One region of the Methylomusa anaerophila genome, then DNA from elsewhere that is predicted to be linked to it. Evidence: a T-box and tRNA genes for the amino acid it is inferred to sense, from the RefSeq annotation. Region 1 holds a T-box; the other regions hold tRNA genes.
The links. A T-box is a leader RNA that pairs with one kind of tRNA and senses whether it is charged. The one in region 1 lies ahead of MAMMFC1_RS02030 (valine--tRNA ligase), so its partner is inferred to be a tRNA-Val.

Region 1 (6,521 bases):
CCGCCGGCGCCATTACCGGCGAAGCGAAAAAACCCCATGAAATTGACCGCAACAAGTGCATCAAGTGCGGGGCCTGTGTGGAAAAATGCAAATTCCAGGCCATTATTAAGGCGTAAGGAGGTATAAAAATGGCGAATGTAACGCTTACTATTAACGATAAAGCGGTAACTGTACCGGCCGGTACCACCGTTCTCGAAGCAGCCAGACAAGCGGGATTTTTTATTCCTACTCTCTGCCACAGCGAGGAGAACCCCGGATTTGGCGCCTGCCGGATGTGTGTGGTAGAAATTCAGGGAGCCAGAAACCTGCCTGCCTCCTGCGTCACTGAAGCTGCCAACGGCATGGTTGTGGACACCGAGTCGCCGGCTGTTATCGAGGCCCGGCGTACCATTATCGAACTTTTGCTGGCCAACCATCCCACCGATTGCCTGACCTGTGACAAGAACGGCGACTGTAGATTACAGGAATATGCCTATCGGTACGATGTGAAAAAATCCAGCTTTGAAGGTCAGAAAAAATCTTACCCCATCGACGATTCTAATCCGTATATCCTCCGGGACAGCAACAAGTGCATTCTCTGCGGCAAATGCGTATCTATCTGTCAAGAGGTTGAAGGCCGGGCGGTTATTGATTTTGCCCACCGCGGCTTTAATACAATAGTGACACCGGCCATTGACCAGTCCCTCGGTGAATCGGATTGCGTCTACTGCGCCCGCTGTGTGGCCGTCTGCCCGGTGGCTGCTCTTACCTATAAGCCTATGGCCGGTAAAGGGCGCGCCTGGGAATTTACCAAAAAGAGCGTTACCTGCAAATTCTGCGATTCAGGCTGCAAGTTTAATTTGAATATAAAAGACGGCAAAGTTGTCGGCGTTGCTGCCCAACCCCCCGGCAAGAGCCGCCCCCTGTGCCTGAAAGGCCGGCTCGGCATTGAGTTGCTGTATGTTGACCAGCCCCTCGCGCCTATGTTGAAAAAAGACGGTGAGTTTGTTGAGGTAACTTGGGCTGAGGCGTTGAATCTTGATGACGTTTTGGAGAAATTGAAGGCTGTTGAGAAGTAGACACACCCATGAAAGAGAGGAGGCTTTATCTTGGCTGAAGTAACTTTAACCATTGACGGCAAACAAGTAACAGTACCCCAAGGCGCTACAGTTCTGGAAGCTGCCCAGAAGGCAGGCATCTTTATTCCGACTTTGTGCTATGATAAGGAACTCAGCAAGCCCGGCGCCTGCCGGATTTGTGTCGTCGAGATTGCCGGCTTCCGCTGCCTGCCTGCATCCTGTGTTACTGAAGCAGCAGAAGGAATGGTTGTAACCACAACTTCCGATGCTGTTGTCGAGGCCCGCAAGACAATTCTTGAACTGCTGCTGGAAAACCATCCCGAGGACTGCCTGACATGTTCCAAAAACGGCGAGTGCCTGTTACAGGATTACGCTTACAAGTATGGCGCCAGGGCAGGAGCTTTCGGCGGTGAAAAACATGCCTACCCGATTGAAGAAGACAACCCAGTTATTGTCAGAGATATGAATAAGTGCATCCTGTGCGGTCGTTGTATCAGAATGTGTGAAGAACTTCACGGCTGCAGCGTTATCGACTTTGCTTACCGGGGTTTTAACACCAAGGTTGCGCCGGCGCTGGATACCACTTATAAAGAATCCAGTTGTGTATTTTGCGGCAACTGCGTAGCTGTCTGTCCGGTAGGCGCGCTGGAAGAAAAAGCCATGATGGGTAAGGGCCGCAGTTGGGAAATTACCAAAGTTAAGACAACCTGTCCGTTCTGCGGCGTAGGCTGCAACTTCGACCTTAATGTCAAAGACGGCCAAGTAATCGGCGTAACTTCTAACCCGACCAGTGCGGTGAACGGCCGCCTCACTTGTGTGAAAGGCCGTTTTGGCACCGATTACATTCATAGTCCGGAACGCCTTACTACCCCTTTAATCAAGAAAAATGGCGAATTTGTGGAAGCAACCTGGGATGAAGCCCTGGATTTAGTTGCCAGCAAATTTAGTGAAATAAAAAAGAATCATGGTGGTGATGCCTTGGCCGCACTCAGTTCGGCCAGGTGCGTAAATGAAGAAAACTACCTGATGCAAAAATTTATGCGCGCGGTGATTGGCACCAACAACATTGATCACTGCGCCCGTACCTGACACGCCCCCACTGTGGCCGGTCTGGCCACCTCTTTCGGTTCCGGGGCAATGACCAACTCCATCAATGAAATACCCAGCAGCAAAATGCTGTTTGTTATCGGCGCCAACCCAACGGAAGCTCACCCTGTTATTGGCGCGAAAATGCGTCAAGCGCTTCGCCACGGTGCCAAACTGATTGTTGCTGATCCACGCGAAACTGAACTGGCCGGTAAAGCTGATGTTTGGCTGCGGCTGAAGCCCGGTACCGATATCGCCCTTGTTAACGGCTTGATGCATATTATTCTCAAATCCGGCTGGCAGGATCAGCGATTTATTGATTCGTGCACCACCGGTTTTGACAAAGTGGCTGAAGTAGTAGAGAAATATACCCCTGAATATGTGGAGGGCATAACCGGCGTACCCCAGCATTTGCTGCGGGAAGCAGCCAGACTGTATGCAACCGCCGAGTGTGCGCAGGCATTCTATACACTTGGTATTACCGAGCATGTTTGCGGCACGGACAATGTTATGAGTTTGGCCAATTTAGTCATGATGACCGGCAATATTGGCAAACCGAATGCCGGTCTCAACCCAATGCGTGGTCAAAACAACGTTCAGGGCGCTTGCGACATGGGGGCATTGCCCAATGTGTTCTCAGGCTACCAAAAAGTTACCGATGCAGCGGCCCGCGAAAAGTTTGAAAAAGCTTGGGGAGTAAAATTACCAGATAAAGCCGGTCTGATGATTCCCGACATGTTTGACGCGGCAATTAGCGGCGACTTAAAAGCTCTGTATGTCATGGGCGAAGATCCGGTAAAAACGGATTCCGATGCTCACCATGTACGAAAAGGGCTTAAACATCTCGACTTTTTGGTCGTACAAAACCTGTTTCTGACTGAAACCGCCAAATTGGCTGATGTGGTGCTTCCTGGCGCTTCCTTTGCCGAAAAAGACGGCACTTTCACCAATACGGAACGCCGGGTGCAGCGAGTCCGCAAAGCCATTGATCCCATCGGCAACAGCCGGGCGGACTGGCGTATTATTAGGGATTTGTCAAACAAAATGGGTTATCCGATGTCCTACAATCATCCCAGCGAAATTATGGATGAAATGGCATCGTTAAGTCCGATTTACGGCGGTGTATCTTATGACCGCATTGACGAGAAAGGCTTGCAATGGCCGGTTCCCCATAAGGACCATCCCGGTACCCCATATCTTCACGATAAGGGTAAATTCTCTTGCGGTAAAGGTGCGTTCCAGGCTATTGAACATCAATCGCCCGGTGAATCGCCTGACGCCGAATACCCCTTACTGCTCACCACCGGCCGTATTCTCTATCATTATAATGTAACCACTCCCGGCTATTCCAAAAATCTGACTGAGTTCCGTTCCGAGGAATTGGCTATGATCAATCCGGAAGATGCTGAACGCTTAAATATCAAGGATAGGAATATGATTGCAGTTTCATCGCGCCGGGGCAAGGTACAGGCCAAAGCCTGGGTAACGGACCGTGTACCGGCGGGAGTAGTCTGGATGTCCTTCCACTTTGCGTCAACTCCCACTAATGAAATTACCAGCGGTTCCATTGACAGAATAACCAAAACCTATGAATATAAAGTATGCGCAGTGAAAGTTGAAAAAGCTGGCTAGCAGTAAATAGCAATGACAAATCGGCTCCCGGCGGGGAGCCGATTTGTTTAACTATTAGTACCGAAATAGAGTATTCCAAGATTATACGGCCGGCAACTTGACAATACTAAAGATTGAGCATTATAATGGGACCAAGTTGGACTGCCTTGCGGAGAATGGTAATGATATTGATGGATAATAAACTGAACCTCTTTGCTTTAGGTCAAATTACCCCTTTTATTTTATCAGGGGGTAAAAGCCGCCGCATGGGAACGAATAAATCGTTTGTGAAACTTGGTAATCAACCGCTCATTGAGATAATGGTAACCAAGCTGGCGTCTATATTTGACAAAAAGCCGGTCATATTGACCAATAGCGAAGAAGAATACGCCTACCTTAACTGTGAAATGGTCGGGGACATTATTAAAAACAAGGGTCCTTTGGCCGGACTACATGCTGCCCTGACTTGGGCGCCAACTCAATACAGTTTTGTTTTTGCCTGCGATATGCCGTTTATCAATGGTGATTTTATCCGGTATATGGTTAATCGCCTGGCGGATGAGGACATATTAATTCCTTTCAATGGCGAAAGCGTCGAACCGTTACATGCCATATATTCAAAAAACTGTCTTGCCCCGATTGAATCATGCCTATTCCACGACCGGCGCAGTATAAAAGATTTTTTCCCTGCTGTTACGATTCATTATATTGGCGAAGAGGAATGGAAACAGTTTGGTACAGACTTAGACTGTTTTATGAATATTAATACAGTGGCTGACCTTGAGAAGGCCAGATCTATCTGGCATGTTAGGTAGCATATTTTTGCAGGCTGGCTTGACATTCATTGAAAACGAAAGTTATAATATAACCAATTCTATACAATTATCAGCGATGATTGGAAAAGTACGCCGGATACAGCTGTGCAGAGAAGAAGCCCCTGGCTGAAAGGCTTCTCGGTTTACCGGCAGAAGGTCAGCCAGGAGTTGCTGTACCGAAAAAAAAGTAGGTACAGCCGGATAGCCACGTTACGGTTTTGAGCGTCCGGCTTTTTACCGGAAATCAAGGTGGTACCGCGGAAGGTTGAAAACTCTTTCGTCCTTATAAGGGACGAAAAGAGTTTTTTTTATTGCGACTGGGGGGAAACTATGGAACAGAATATGTCAACAGTTTACGATCCTCAAGCAGTTGAGTCCAGGTGGTATGAATATTGGGAAAGATACGGATTCTTTCACGCTGAAGTGGAAACTGGAAAACAGCCTTTCAGCATCGTGATTCCGCCACCCAATGTTACAGGGCAGCTTCATATGGGGCATGCTTTGGACAGCACTCTCCAGGACGTCCTGATTCGTTTTAAAAGGATGCAGGGATATAATACGCTGTGGATGCCGGGAACCGATCATGCCGGCATTGCCACCCAGATTAAAGTGGAAGAGGTGCTGGCGCAAGAAGGCATATCCCGTTACGATTTAGGACGGGAAGCCTTTATTGGCCGGGTATGGGATTGGAAGGTACAGTACGGCGGCCGGATTATTAATCAGTTCAAGCGGTTGGGCGCTTCCTGTGATTGGCCCAGAGAACGGTTCACTATGGATGAAGGCTGTTCCAGGGCCGTTCGTGAAGTTTTTGTCACTTTATACGAGCAAGGATTGATCTACCAGGGCCACCGGATTACCAACTGGTGTCCGCGCTGCAGCACTGCTTTAAGCGACATTGAAGTGGAACACGAGGAAAAGCCGGGTAATCTGTATTATGTCCGTTATCCGGTAGAAGGACAGGAAGGCGAGTATATAACCGTTGCAACTACCCGCCCGGAAACCATACTGGGCGATACAGCCGTTGCCGTTCATCCTGATGACTCACGTTACAAGCAGCTAATCGGCAAATATCTGCTATTGCCTATACTTGGCCGCCGGCTGATTGTCGTTGCCGACGAATACGTTGATCCGGCTTTCGGGACCGGTGCGGTTAAAGTAACTCCCGCCCATGACCCCAATGATTTTGAGATGGGTTTAAGGCACCAGCTGTCGCAAATCATCGTAATGAACCCGGACGGTACAATGGCGGCTGATACGGGCAAATATGCCGGAATGGACCGTTACGAGTGCCGCAAGGTTTTGGTGAGTGATTTAAAAGAACAGGGCTATCTGGTTAAAATTGACGAGCACGTTCACGCCGTGGGGCATTGCCAGCGTTGCAGCACTGTAGTTGAACCTATGGTTTCCAAACAATGGTTTGTTAAAATGCAGCCCTTGGCTGAACCGGCAATTGAGGCCGTCACTTCCGGCAAGATCCAATTTGTGCCTGAAAGATTTACCAAAATATATACAAACTGGCTTGAGAATATTCGCGATTGGTGCATATCCCGGCAAATCTGGTGGGGTCATCGTATCCCTGCCTGGTATTGTGACTGTGGTGAAGTTACCGTATCCCGGGATGACATCACCTCCTGCCCGAAATGCGGCGGTAGAGTGGAGCAGGACCCGGATGTTCTTGATACCTGGTTCAGTTCCGCTTTGTGGCCGTTTTCTACCATGGGCTGGCCGCAGGATACGCCTGAGGTTAAACATTTTTATCCCACAAGTGTTCTGGTGACGGGGTATGATATTATCTTTTTCTGGGTGGCCCGCATGATTATGATGGGCCTGAAGTTTAAAGGCGATATACCTTTCCGCCATGTCTTTATTCACGGTCTCGTCCGTGACAGCCAGGGACGGAAAATGAGCAAGTCTTTAGGCAATGGAATTGATCCCCTGGAGGTTATTGATC
Region 2 (6,521 bases), 1.4 Mb from region 1:
GCTGTCGTGATTTTCAGTGGTTTTGTATCTCTAAGGCCCAGCTTATCAGCCAGCACATCATTTACACCACCATCCGCTATATCCAAATTGGTATGGGCCGCAAAAACAGCAATATCTGCTTGCAAAATTTTGCTCAGTATACGCCCTGCTGGCTGATCGGTTCGTACTTTCGTAATACCTTTAAACAGGAAAGGATGATGGGCTATGATCATATGTATTCCGGAAGTGATTGCCTGATCGGTTATAGCCTCATCCACATCCAGCGTCACTAAAATTTTACTGACTTCCTGGTTTGGTTTGCCTATAATCAGACCGACATTATCCCATGCTTCCGCCAACTGCGCGGGCGCAAGCTTTTCCATTGCATCTATCACAGCTTGACACATTACAGGCATATGAGTTTTTCCTCCAATGCTTTCATTTTGGCTATAAGTTCCTGATATTTAGGTGAAGCCGCGGCTGCGGGACTGCCGCTCATTGCAATTATAATTTCTTTATAATGTATCAATATCTCGGCTATTAACTGTTTTAATAGCGGATGTTTACTATTCCACAGTACTGGCCCAATTTCATAGAAAATAGGGTCTAATGGCTGAGTCTCTCCCTGCTCCGTTACAATAATCTGATAAGTTTTCCCTTCATCTTCTGCCAAAGTTTCATCAGTAATCCGCCACCTGTTTTCAGTAAGCCAACGTCTGACGGGAGCAGCAGCAATCATTGGCTGAAGAATCATACGGGTGACAGTTCCGGTGACATCCGGTCGGCTGGTAAGTATATTTATAATATTGGCTCCACCCATGCCGGCAATTACAATTGCGTCAACTTCTCCCGGCTTAATTACATTAAGCCCGTCTCCCTGTCTAACGGAAATAAATTTTTCCAGCCCGGCGTCTTGAACTGCCTTTTGAGCTGAAAGATAAGGTCCTTGGTGGAGATCACCCGCTATTGCATAAGAAATGATATTATGCCGGACCAAATAGATTGGAAGATAAGCATGATCGGTACCAATGTCACCCAGTCGGCTGCCTTGGGGAACCTTAGAAGCAATGGCGGCGAGACGTTTTCCGAGTTTCACTTGAGCTCCTCCTACATGATGTCCCAACCATAGTATTTCTCGAACTAGGGTAAAAATCCTTTTTGTGGAAACCCCCCCCCTGCCTATTCATTCACAAACGTAAAAAAACCTACGAAGACTGCTCGTAGGTTTTTGCAAAATTTGGTGGGCGATGACAGGATCGAACTGCCGACATCCTGCTTGTAAGGCAGGCGCTCTCCCGGCTGAGCTAATCGCCCGTTTCGATTTTCGACATCTGACGTTCGACTTTCGTCACACCTAGCCGAAAACTATTTATCCAGGCTCGTCACTTCTGCCCTTTCGAACATCGCGCATCGAACCTCGAATATCGAATATGGTGACCCGTAAGGGAATCGAACCCTTGATACCGCCGTGAAAGGGCGGTGTCTTAACCGCTTGACCAACGGGCCATAACAGTAGGCGGTCATCAGGCAGCAGGCGTCGGGAACGAAATTATTTAAGTTTATCTCTCTTATCTACTACCTATGACTAAAAATACTTATTTAATTGTCGGATTTCAATCATTTGGAGACAACGAAACACTCCCGCTGCCTGACACCCGATGACCGATGACCAAATTGGTGGGCCCACCTGGGATCGAACCAGGGACCAGCCGGTTATGAGCCGGCTGCTCTACCGCTGAGCTATAGGCCCTAGAGGCGTAACTATTCACCTTTAAGTTGGGAACTGCTTATAAACCGCCATCTGCGTCGTTACTCTTGCGGTCCTCACTACAACGTACCACCCAGTACGTCTTCGTTCCGGTCCTCATCGTGCCTAGCATCTGACAATTTCTAAGCAGTTCGAGGCATTTGATAACCTTAGCAGTTACCTAGAGAGATATTAAAACAGGTTTTCCGAAGAAAGCCTGTTTTACAAACTTATAAACTGGCTCCTCGAGTAGGACTCGAACCTACAACAACTCGGTTAACAGCCGAGTGCTCTACCATTGAGCTATCGAGGAATGACGCCAACGAAAATTATTATATCTCATGGTCATCTTTACGTCAAGTTTTTTTAATAATTAAATAGAACTTCGGACATCCCTATTCCAGAAAATCTTTGAGTTTTTTACTGCGACTAGGATGTCTAAGCTTTCTTAGTGCTTTCGCTTCAATTTGCCGAATACGTTCGCGTGTTACCCCGAAATGCTGTCCAACTTCCTCCAATGTACGGGCACGACCGTCATCCAGACCAAATCGCAATCTGAGAACCTTCTCCTCACGGGGTGTCAAAGTTTCCAGCACTTCTTCCAGTTGTTCTTTTAATAGCATAAAGGAAGCAGCCTCGGCCGGCGCCGGCGCATCCTGATCTTCAATGAAGTCTCCCAGATGAGAGTCTTCTTCTTCGCCAATGGGTGTTTCTAACGAAACCGGTTCCTGGGCAATCTTCATAATTTCACGAACCCGTTCCACGCTGACATCCATTGCTCTTGCAATTTCCTCCGGTATCGGGTCACGTCCCAATTCCTGGAGAAGCTGACGTGAAACACGAATTAATTTATTTATTGTTTCAACCATATGAACAGGAATTCGTATGGTACGCGCCTGATCGGCAATCGCCCGGGTAATTGCCTGACGTATCCACCAGGTAGCATAGGTACTAAATTTGTATCCCTTGTTGTAGTCAAATTTTTCTACCGCTTTGATAAGACCTAAGTTTCCTTCCTGAATTAAATCTAAAAACAGCATACCTCGACCCACATATCGCTTAGCAATACTTACAACCAGTCTAAGGTTGGCTTCCGCCAGCCGGCGCTTTGCTTCATCGTCGCCCTGTTCCATACGCTTAGCCAATTTAATCTCTTCATCAGCCGTCAAGAGTGGAACGCGGCCAATCTCTTTAAGATACATGCGAACAGGGTCGTCAATACTGATACCTTCTGGAATGGTGAGATCAATATCTACCTCTTCGGCCGTAACTTCGATCTCAGAAATATCCGGACCGTCTATCATCTCCACATCGGGCACTTCATCAACAATCTCAATGCCTTTATTAGTGAAAATCTCATACATATCGTCAATTTCATCCGGTGATAAATCTTCGCTCTGCATTGTATCCATGATCTCGGCATATGTCAACACACCGCCACGTTTTTTGCCTTTATGCAGCAATTCGTCAACATGCTCATTGGACAAAGTTTTTTTATCGGCCATATTTCTCCCCCCTTCCCTTGGCAAGACCGGAAAATGTGGATACTGATAAGTTAAAGTTGATGTAACTTGCTAATCTCATTTTTGATTCGCTGACTCTCTGCTAATTCCTGCAGAAAGTTGCTATCCCCCATACGTTCTAATTCATCGGCCGTCAAACGGTGTTGTTCATATAAAGCAGTTAAATGCGCCAAGCGAATAGCTCTTATACAACCGTCAACAAATTGGGCAATATCATGGAATTCTATATCCATTAACATAATATGAGAAAGCTCGGTTGCTGCTTTTTCGCTTAGATTATTTGCACCATTATATAATATAGCCGGTGTAATATTTTTTTCCATATTATACGCGTTAAATATAAAATTAATTATTTCTATTCGCTCACTGCCATGTACTTCTTCACTTTTCAATTGCGTGGCAACGTAAGGAATAAGCGAAGGTTCGTCAAACATTAAGCGAATAATCTGGCGTTCAGCTTTGGTTCTTGCCGGGATAGGTTTCTGAGATGAAAACGCAATATTTATATTTTTCCCGTTTTTTACATTATTATCCTTTTTGCTTTGAATAATGTACTTTCGTATTTCGGCTCTAAACGCACCCTCGTCAACCCCTATTAGTTGTGAAAGCCGAGATATATGAGCTTCGGTTTCCACCTGATTTCTAGTTACAGCCAATATAGGAACAAGCTTCGCAACAGCGGCAATTTTACTTTCGATACTTGAAAAATCCGTATTGGCTAAAGCCTGACTAATTTGATATTCAACTAGCGGCAGAGAGTCCTGTATCAAAAGCTTATATGCTTCACTGCCGTATTTTCGCAAAAATTCATCAGGGTCTTTGCCGTCAGGAATCTGCACAACTCTAATCTTAGCTCCCAAAGCACGCACTACTTCCAACGCTCTTAAGGTTGCGTTCTGACCGGCGCTGTCGCTGTCATATGAAAACACCATTTCCACATTGCATTTAAGGATCTGTCTTGCCTGCTCGGGAGTAAAAGCGGTTCCCAAGGAGGCTACTACATTTTTTATCCCCATACAGTGTGCGGTAATGGCATCCATGTAACCTTCCACAACAATTGCCTGACCAGAGCCGCGGATATTCTCATAAGCTATATCAAATCCATATAAAACGTGGCGTTTATTAAAAATTAAGGTTTCCGGAGAATTTAAATACTTAGGCTGGCTATTATCAATCACCCGGCCACCAAAGCCGATGACCCTTCCCCTTGCATCACAGATCGGAAATATAATACGGTTCCGGAAGCGGTCGTATACTCCTCGGCCGGACTGTCGGGAAACTGCTAATCCCGATTTAAGTAAAACGTCCAGGGAAATACCGCGCTCCAAAAATGCTAGGGAAAGCTTATCCCACTGAGGGGGAGCAAAGCCTATTTTATAAGTCTCGATTGTTTGATCAGCAACACCTCGTGCTGCCAAATACTCCCGAGCGGTTTTACCCAAATTGGTTTTAGTCAAACACGAAAAAAAGAAATCTCTGGCTAATTCGGTAGCCTGATATATTTTGTTAATTTCCTGATCCCTTATTTTTTCCCGTTCAGATTTCTCTTTTGCCGGCAAGGAAACATTCATTTTATTGGCTAATAACTTCACCGCATCCAAAAAACCAATGTTTTCGATTTTCATCAAGAAATTGTAGACATTACCGCCGGTTTGGCATCCAAAACAGTAAAAAAATCCTTTATCAGGAGTAACAGAGAATGATGGTGTTTTTTCATGATGAAATGGGCAACATCCCCAATAATTCTTACCTCGTTTTTTTAAGGGTACGTAATCGGAGATTATACCAACAATGTCGCTTGTCTCACGCAACTGTTCAATAAAATCTTCGAATACTAAGTCTTTCATAGTTTTCACCTAGCATATTTTTCGCCATTTATTTTCATAATCCTGCTAAATAACCGGTTTACTGCCTACCAAAGCATCCTGTCATTTTGCCAAATTCGACATAAATAATTATTATTCCTGCTACTGCGGTTACAGATGCTCAGTTGTTAACAGGATCAAGCTCCATGTTTAAATATTATTCAATATAAATGACAAAATTCCTCTTTGGGATCTTGACAAACAACAGTATATTTGTTAAATAAAACAACCGTGATCCAATGACCCGGTTGTGAAGATAAATTATTGTCCTCATTTAGACTGGGCCCATGTTGATGGGATAAAGAGCTTCTCGAATATCTTAATAGCATATAAATCGGTCAAACCCGCAACATAGTCGACCGTCGTTGTCTGCAACCCCCAACGTTTTTCGCGGTCTAAGAACTCTTGCGGCAAACTATCGGGGTTCTTCATAAAATATTCATATAGCTTACTAATAACATAGCGAGCTTTTTTCCGGTCTGGTTCCAGTTCGGGCGAATGATATATTTTTTCGAACATGAACTCGCGTAACTGGTCCATGGCATTTTTAACTGGATCTGACATAAGAATTTCTTTTTTCCCTGTAGATTTTATAATAATGTCAGACACCATGACAGTAATCATGCGGGAAGGGTTGGTCCCCAGCGTTGAAGCAACATTTGGGGGAAGATCGGAAGGCCTGAGCATCCCCGCCCGTATTCCATCATCGTAATCATGACATAAATAGGCAATTCGGTCACCAAACCGAACAATATTTCCCTCCAAAGTAAGCGGTTTGCTATTCCCGGTATGATTGAGTATTCCATCCCGTACTTCCGCTGTTAAATTAAGGCCCTGCCCGTTGCGTTCCAGATGCTCAACAACACGGAGACTCTGCTCATTATGGCTATAACATCCGATTAAATCTTTGAGTGCGTATTCACCGGAATGACCAAAGGGAGTATGCCCTACATCATGACCCAAGGCTATGGCCTCAGTCAAGTCTTCATTTAGCATTAGGCTTCGGGCAATCGTCCGGGAAATTTGAGCTACTTCCAGGCTATGAGTCATTCGCATCCGGTAATGATCCCCCGGTGATATATAAACCTGGGTCTTATGCTTTAGCCTGCGGAAGGATTTACTGTGAATAATTCGGTCACGATCTCTTTGGAATGCGGTGCGAAAATCGCATGGTGACTCATCCCGCTCCCGCACTGCATCCCGGCTTTTGGCCGCAAAAGGGGCTAATATTTTATATTCCAACTCTTCAATACGTTCCCGTACCTTCATTGGATGTATTTGCCTCCTCTAATATCTAATGTGGATGGTTTCCTTGTCTTATCCCGTTTTTATAGAAAGACCAGAAAGACTCAAACCAGAAACGGATCTTTTTCCCAGGTGCGCGTATTATACTTGTTTTAGTATAAT
Region 3 (6,521 bases), 280 kb from region 1:
GCATGCCTTTGACATCATAACAGGGCCGGCTGTTGAGTTATGTGATGATACTCATGTACATTATTTCGCCGGCGACACTAGTATTTGTGATGATCACTGTCATACTTTTTCCGGCTGTACCGGTTTAGGTCCTAGTCTGGCTGAAGAGGAATGCGACGAGGAAGATGTAGAGGAATGCGTTGAGGATATTGAGGAAGCAGTAGAAGAATGTGAAGAAAAAGCATGCCATAAGCCTTATTATAAACACCACATGCCGAAATACAAGTACGGCAAGCGCCCTGGAGAAAAGGAGTAAAAACAATAGAATAGTTGGCCGCCGGGATATCCCGGCGGCTTTTGCTTTGGTTGAAGCTTGTCCTAATATCCGGATGTCAATTCTTTAAGGCGGCAGATAAAACATATATATAATTCAGTAAATTTATTTTTTTTGTGGTAAAATATGTGGTAGAATCCGTGCCCGGATCAATAAGGAGCGTAATATGCAAGCTTGAATAGCTTGATCATAGGAGGATATTTGTATGGAATTATGGTATACAGAGTTTCAAACGAAAAATCTGGGTTTGACTACCCGGATTAAAGAGACTCTATTCGCCGGAAAGTCAAAGTTTCAGGAAGTAGCGGTCGTAGAATCCCTGGAATTCGGACGCATGCTTGTATTGGACGGAGTATTCCAGACTTCGGTTTTTGATGAATTTATTTACCATGAAATGATTGCCCATGTTCCCCTGTTCAGTCATCCGAATCCCAGGAAAGTTTTGATCATCGGCGGTGGCGACGGCGGTACCGTCCGGGAGGTCGTAAAACACCAATCTATTGAGAAGGCTGAGATGGTGGAGATCGATGGCATGGTCGTGGATGTATGCAAAAAGTATTTGCCCGAGATAAGTATTGCTTTAAACGGAAACCATCCTAAACTTGAACTTAAGATCGGCGACGGCATTAAGCATATGCAGCAAGCGGAAAATCTTTATGATGTTATCATTGTTGACTGCTCTGATCCCATCGGGCCAGGCGAAGGACTGTTCACTCGCGCTTTTTATAAAGACGTATATAAAGCTCTTAAACCGGACGGTTTATTCGTTCAGCAGACTGAATCTCCCTTTTACCATCAGGAACTGGTCAAAAGACTACACCAAGATATTTCTTCCTTATTCCCAATTATCCGCCTGTACTTAGCCTCGATTCCGCTTTATCCCGGCGGTCTTCATTGCTTTACCATCGGTTCTAAGCAGTATGATCCGACAGAAGCCGATGTCAGCCGGATTCCCGCGACATTTGGCACCCGTTATCACAATGTAAATATTCAGAAAAGCTGTTTCGCTTTGCCTAATTTTGTGCAGGAACTTATAAAATAGTATTACAACAAGTATGGAAAACTCAGCCGGAAGGCTGGGTCTTTCACTGATCGGCAACTTTTAGAAAAGCGTCGATAATTTGAGCATCAAACTGGTTACCGGCACAGCGGCGAATTTCAGCGATTGCATATTGGTACGAAAGAGCCTGGCGATAAGGACGGTCGGAAGTCATAGCCTGGAAAGCATCGGCAACAGCGATAATGCGGGCGCCAAGGGGGATATTTTCGCCGAGTATACCGCCAGGATATCCTTTGCCATCCCAGCGGGAATGGTGGTGCTTGATTATATGGGCGATTTCCTCCATGTTTGGTATGGTACTGATAATTTTTGCTCCTATGGTCGGGTGCTGGCGCATGGTGTCCCATTCTTCATCGCTCAGACTGCCATTTTTATTAAGAATATGGTCGGGTATGCCGATCTTTCCGATGTCATGCAGCAAGGCGGCGAACTTTATCTTGAACTGCTCTTGCTGGGATAACCCAAGCTCGGCAGCTACTTTGGTTGCGATTTCCGCTACTTCAACTGAATGGGAGTGGGTATAGCCGTCTTTGGATTCTAGTGCCATAACCAGCGCCCGAATGGTGGACAGGAACATATTTTCTTGTTCGGTTTGTACCTTGGCTAAAGTAGCTCGCATATCTTCAAAAGAATGAGCCAAACGTCCCACCTCATTTTTCCCGAAATCACCTGCCAGCGGTTTGTGGAGCTGACCTCGTGTAATTCGTTTAATTTGTTCATCCATAAGTAATATGGGATGAGTAATCCGGCGGGAGAGGAGATATACAATCAAAATAGTACCAATCAACGCAATTGCTGTGCCCCATGTATTCTTATCTATGATTTGAGTGGCTGTGGCCATAGCGGTTGTTTTATTATCTACTGTAATTACCGCCCAGTTTTCGGAATTACCGGGAAGGTAAACAGCCGTGTAAGCGCAGATCATGTCATTGCCGCTTAAATCTTGATATTCTGCTGTTCCCGATTCTCCTTGTAGGGCCAAGCTAACAACCTCATGCAATTTTTCCGGTACCGATATGGGGTATTCCTGAGTAATGTGATTATTGTATCGGTCGCGCAGGGGGATACCATTGGCGTCTTTTTGTTGAATGGTCCGCGTCAGTGTTTGATAATTGTATAACTCGGCAACCTGGTTTTTATCGGGGTGAGCGACAACCGTTCCCTGGCCGTCAAGGATATAAGTGTAACTGCCTTTGCCTATGGTAAGCTGTTCCACCAGATCCTGAATGGAATCCAATTTCAAGTCGGCTCCCAAAATCCCAATGAGACCATCAAGGGAATATACAGGCATAAAAATAGATGTAACGGCAGTGTTGTCTGTTGTTGTATAATATGATTTACTGACAAAAGGGGTTTGCAGACTCATAAATTTTTTATACCACCAGCGACCGGAGCGGTCACTGCCGGGAACACCCAGACTGTTGGCCGTCTGCCACCCATGAATATCTTGTACAAATAATAGATCGAACTGGGGATGGCGGGATGCAGCTTGACGTAATATCATTTCCTGGTTCGCAGGATTAAATGAAGAGATATCAGTATTAGCGGACAATTCTTCGGCGACTGCATAAGACTTATCGATTAAGCTGCGTATATTCCGGGCGACTGATAACGTGAATACAAGACTGTCCTCACGCATTTTGGTTCCAACATCGCGGGAGATGATATAATAGTTGAAAATGCTGCAGGTAATTAGAGGGATTATTACCATTAAGACAGTGACGATAAATAGTTCGGTTCTGATTGATTTTAGCAACAGTCTCAGCCCCTCATTCGATTGCCGCGAATATCAATTTTTGTCAGTTATTAACAGATTGCAATCTATTTTGGAATATAATGTTGATAATAGTGATTTCAAAGCGGCTAACGCTAAATCCTTTATTTTTAAAATGAATTAAACGGAACTTTACAATAATTTTACAAAAAAGAAGAGACCCGGGGGATTCACCCATGGGTCTCTTCTGTACTAAAATTATAGTCTCTGCTTATAAATTGAATTTACACCAAGTTTTCGGGATTTAAGCCCTCAAGCGCGGGAATGATGAAGCGTCCGTCTTTGCGGATTAAGCGATCGTCAAACCAGATTTCGCCGCCGCCGTATTCAGGGTTCTGGATGCACACCAGGTCCCAATGGATGGCTGATTTGTTGCCGTTAAAAGCTACGTCATAGGCGTTGCCGGGGGTAAAATGAAAACTGCCTTTGATTTTTTCATCAAACAAAGTATCTTTCATCGGTGTATCGATGTGAGGATTGACTCCCAAAGCAAATTCACCAATGAAACGGGCGCCTTTGTCCGTATCCAATACTTTGTTGATTTTTTCCGTATCGTTGGCCGATGCGTTCATGATTTTTCCGTTTTTAAATTCAAGACGAATATTATCGTAGGTGAAGCCCTGGTAGATTGCCGGAGTGTTGTAGGTGAGAAATCCGTTTACGGAATTTTTCACCGGGGCGGTATAGACTTCGCCGTCGGGAATATTTCTTAGTCCGGAGCATTTTATTGCCGGTATGTCTTTTATGGAGAAGTTTATATCTGTGCCGGGTCCTATGATATGCACTTTGTCGGTATGTTCCATCAGATCAATTAAGGGGTCCATGGCTTTGGCCATTTTCGCGTAATCCAGGTTGCAGACATTGAAATAGAAGTCCTCAAAGGCTTCGGTACTCATATTGGCCAGTTGGGCCATGGACGGATTGGGATAGCGCATAACGCACCATTTGGTGTTTGGAACCCGTATATCCGTATGTACCGGTTTCATCCAATACTGTGAATATTTTTGCAGCTGATCGGAAGGTACATCCGCCAACTCGCTCACATTGTGACTGGCGCGAACACCAATGTAGGCATTCATCTCTTTCATCCGGGCTGCTTCCCAAGAAGCAATGGAGCTTAATTGCTTTTGGGTGGCATTGCGAATTAATGCCCGCTGCAACTGGTTGTTTTTCAGTTCAAGAAAAGGCACGCCGCCAACAGCATAAACCTCGTCGACCAAAGCCTTGGCCAGAGGATAAGCATCGTCAAAGACTTCAATCAGAATCTTTTCTCCGGGTTGTAACGCGATAGAATAATGAATCAAATTATTGGCTAAGGTTTTGATTCTAGGGTCCACGGATCACGCCTCCTAAAAATGGGATATATATTATTATAGTATATAGTTTATTTGACGTTGGCATGATTTATCCTTGCATATCCCACTTATTAACAGAAAAAAATGAATATATCCTCTTGCATTTTTATTTTCACTGTTATATAATTTGTTATGTCGCTAGACACTCCTTGATAGCTCAATGGTAGAGCACTCGGCTGTTAACCGAGTTGTTGTAGGTTCGAGTCCTACTCAAGGAGCCAAGCCGGCCCGTTGGTCAAGCGGTTAAGACACCGCCCTTTCACGGCGGTATCAGGGGTTCGAATCCCCTACGGGTCACCATTTTCGATATTCGAGGTTCGATGCACGATGTTCGAAAGGGCAGAAGTAACGAGCCTGGATAAATAGTTTTCGGCTAGGTGTGACGAAAGTCAAACGTCAGAGGTCGAAAACCGAAACGGGCGATTAGCTCAGCTGGGAGAGCGCCTGCCTTACAAGCAGGATGTCGGCAGTTCGATCCTGTCATCGCCCACCATAAGCGCAGTAAGCCTTATAGGAAATTCCTATAGGCTTTTTTTGTTTAGAAAAACCGGTGGGTATTGTATTTGCTTTGAGCAGGAACTTTATGGTTTTTTGGCGAAATATGCTTATATCCATATTAATATTAATCATATTAATGAAAGCAATAAGGGTGCCGAGATCGTTAGGGAGTTATCCAGGGGTTACAGTATGATTCGCAATCAACAGGGACAGATTAAAATACAGAGTGAGCGGGAAAGGGAAGCCCATATAGCGTTGTGAAGGCGAGGCAGGTCTAATGAATGAACGAAAAGTTATAATTAAAATCGGCGGCATGACTTGTGCCGCTTGCTCGGCCCGCATCGAGCGCGGGCTGAAAAAAATGCCCGGAATTATTACGGTGGCAGTGAACCTTATTATGGAGCAGGCCAACATTGCCTATGATGCGGACACGGTCGATGTGGATCAGATAATTGCCAAAATCAGCGACATCGGTTATACCGCTAGTGAACTTAATGACCATAACCCGCAAGAAAAACGAGCTTTTTCCAACGACCAGGAGAAGGCTGCACAGGAAACGGATATGTCCCAGCAAAAACGGTGGTTTTTGTTATCGGTGGCGTTATCTTTGCCGCTGGCCTTGAATATGCTGCTGGAGATATTCATGGGACATGGTATGGTTCCCATACTAGGGAATAAGTATCTCCAATGGATTTTAGCCACGCCTGTTCAATTTGGCGCCGGCTGGCAGTTTTACCGCGATGCTTACCATGCCGTAAAAAATCTGGGGGCTAATATGAGCGTGCTTGTGGCTCTCGGGACAAGTGCGGCTTACTTTTATAGCATCATGAATGTCTTTTTGCCCCATGGCATGGTGTATTTCGAAACCTCGGCTATCCTCATTACCTTGATTCTTTTGGGAAAGCTCCTGGAAGCGAGAGCCAAGGGCCAGACCTCGGCGGCCATAAAAAAACTTATAAATTTGCAGGCTAAAACAGCGCGGGTTGTCCAAGACGGCCAAGAAATAGACGTTCCTGTTGAATCCGTTGCCGTGAGCCAGATTGTGGTTGTCCGCCCAGGCGAGCGAATCCCGGTGGACGGGGAAGTACTGGAGGGGAACTCTACTATTGATGAGTCCATGCTTACCGGCGAAAGCCTGCCGGTAGACAAAAACCCCGGCGATGCGGTAACCGGCGGGACGGTAAACAAGTTCGGCAGTTTCCGGTTAAAAGCTACGAAGGTTGGACGTGATACCGCCCTGGCTCAGATTATTCGGGTAGTGGAAGAAGCTCAGGGTTCAAAAGCCCCCATTCAACGGATTGCGGATGTGATTTCAGCTTACTTTGTGCCGGTGGTCGTAGTAATTGCCGCAATTACATTCTTGGTCTGGTATATTTGGCTTGATGCCGGCAACATAACCAGGGCGCTTATTAATTTTACCGCCGTACTTGTCATTGCCTGCCCTTGCGCATTGGGACTGGCGACGCCGACGGCCATTATGGTAGGAACCGGCAAAGGCGCGGAATACGGAATATTATTTCG

Region 2: it encodes a tRNA-Val, which carries the amino acid that the T-box ahead of MAMMFC1_RS02030 (valine--tRNA ligase) is inferred to sense. The anticodon was not compared.
Region 3: it encodes a tRNA-Val, which carries the amino acid that the T-box ahead of MAMMFC1_RS02030 (valine--tRNA ligase) is inferred to sense. The anticodon was not compared.

Annotation. Positions count from the first base shown of each region.
Region 1 covers NZ_AP018449.1:462,164-468,684, reverse strand. The annotation lists gene nuoF (NADH-quinone oxidoreductase subunit NuoF) at 1-116, shown strand, start outside; gene MAMMFC1_RS02045 (2Fe-2S iron-sulfur cluster-binding protein) at 129-1,058, shown strand; gene fdhF (formate dehydrogenase subunit alpha) at 1,089-3,776, shown strand; gene mobA (molybdenum cofactor guanylyltransferase) at 3,947-4,570, shown strand; T-box leader at 4,638-4,858, shown strand; gene MAMMFC1_RS02030 (valine--tRNA ligase) at 4,901-6,521, shown strand, end outside.
Region 2 covers NZ_AP018449.1:3,834,733-3,841,253, reverse strand. The annotation lists gene MAMMFC1_RS17330 (Nif3-like dinuclear metal center hexameric protein) at 1-395, opposite strand, end outside; gene MAMMFC1_RS17325 (tRNA (adenine(22)-N(1))-methyltransferase) at 386-1,075, opposite strand; tRNA gene MAMMFC1_RS17320 (tRNA-Val) at 1,218-1,293, opposite strand; tRNA gene MAMMFC1_RS17315 (tRNA-Glu) at 1,411-1,485, opposite strand; tRNA gene MAMMFC1_RS17310 (tRNA-Ile) at 1,655-1,729, opposite strand; tRNA gene MAMMFC1_RS17305 (tRNA-Asn) at 1,965-2,039, opposite strand; gene rpoD (RNA polymerase sigma factor RpoD) at 2,122-3,231, opposite strand; gene dnaG (DNA primase) at 3,282-5,096, opposite strand; gene MAMMFC1_RS17290 (deoxyguanosinetriphosphate triphosphohydrolase) at 5,385-6,383, opposite strand.
Region 3 covers NZ_AP018449.1:739,525-746,045, reverse strand. The annotation lists gene MAMMFC1_RS03370 (YmaF family protein) at 1-295, shown strand, start outside; gene speE (polyamine aminopropyltransferase) at 519-1,355, shown strand; gene MAMMFC1_RS03360 (HD domain-containing phosphohydrolase) at 1,399-3,129, opposite strand; gene MAMMFC1_RS03355 (aminopeptidase) at 3,372-4,484, opposite strand; tRNA gene MAMMFC1_RS03350 (tRNA-Asn) at 4,649-4,723, shown strand; tRNA gene MAMMFC1_RS03345 (tRNA-Glu) at 4,728-4,802, shown strand; tRNA gene MAMMFC1_RS03340 (tRNA-Val) at 4,920-4,995, shown strand; gene MAMMFC1_RS21095 (hypothetical protein) at 5,037-5,261, shown strand; gene MAMMFC1_RS03335 (heavy metal translocating P-type ATPase) at 5,278-6,521, shown strand, end outside.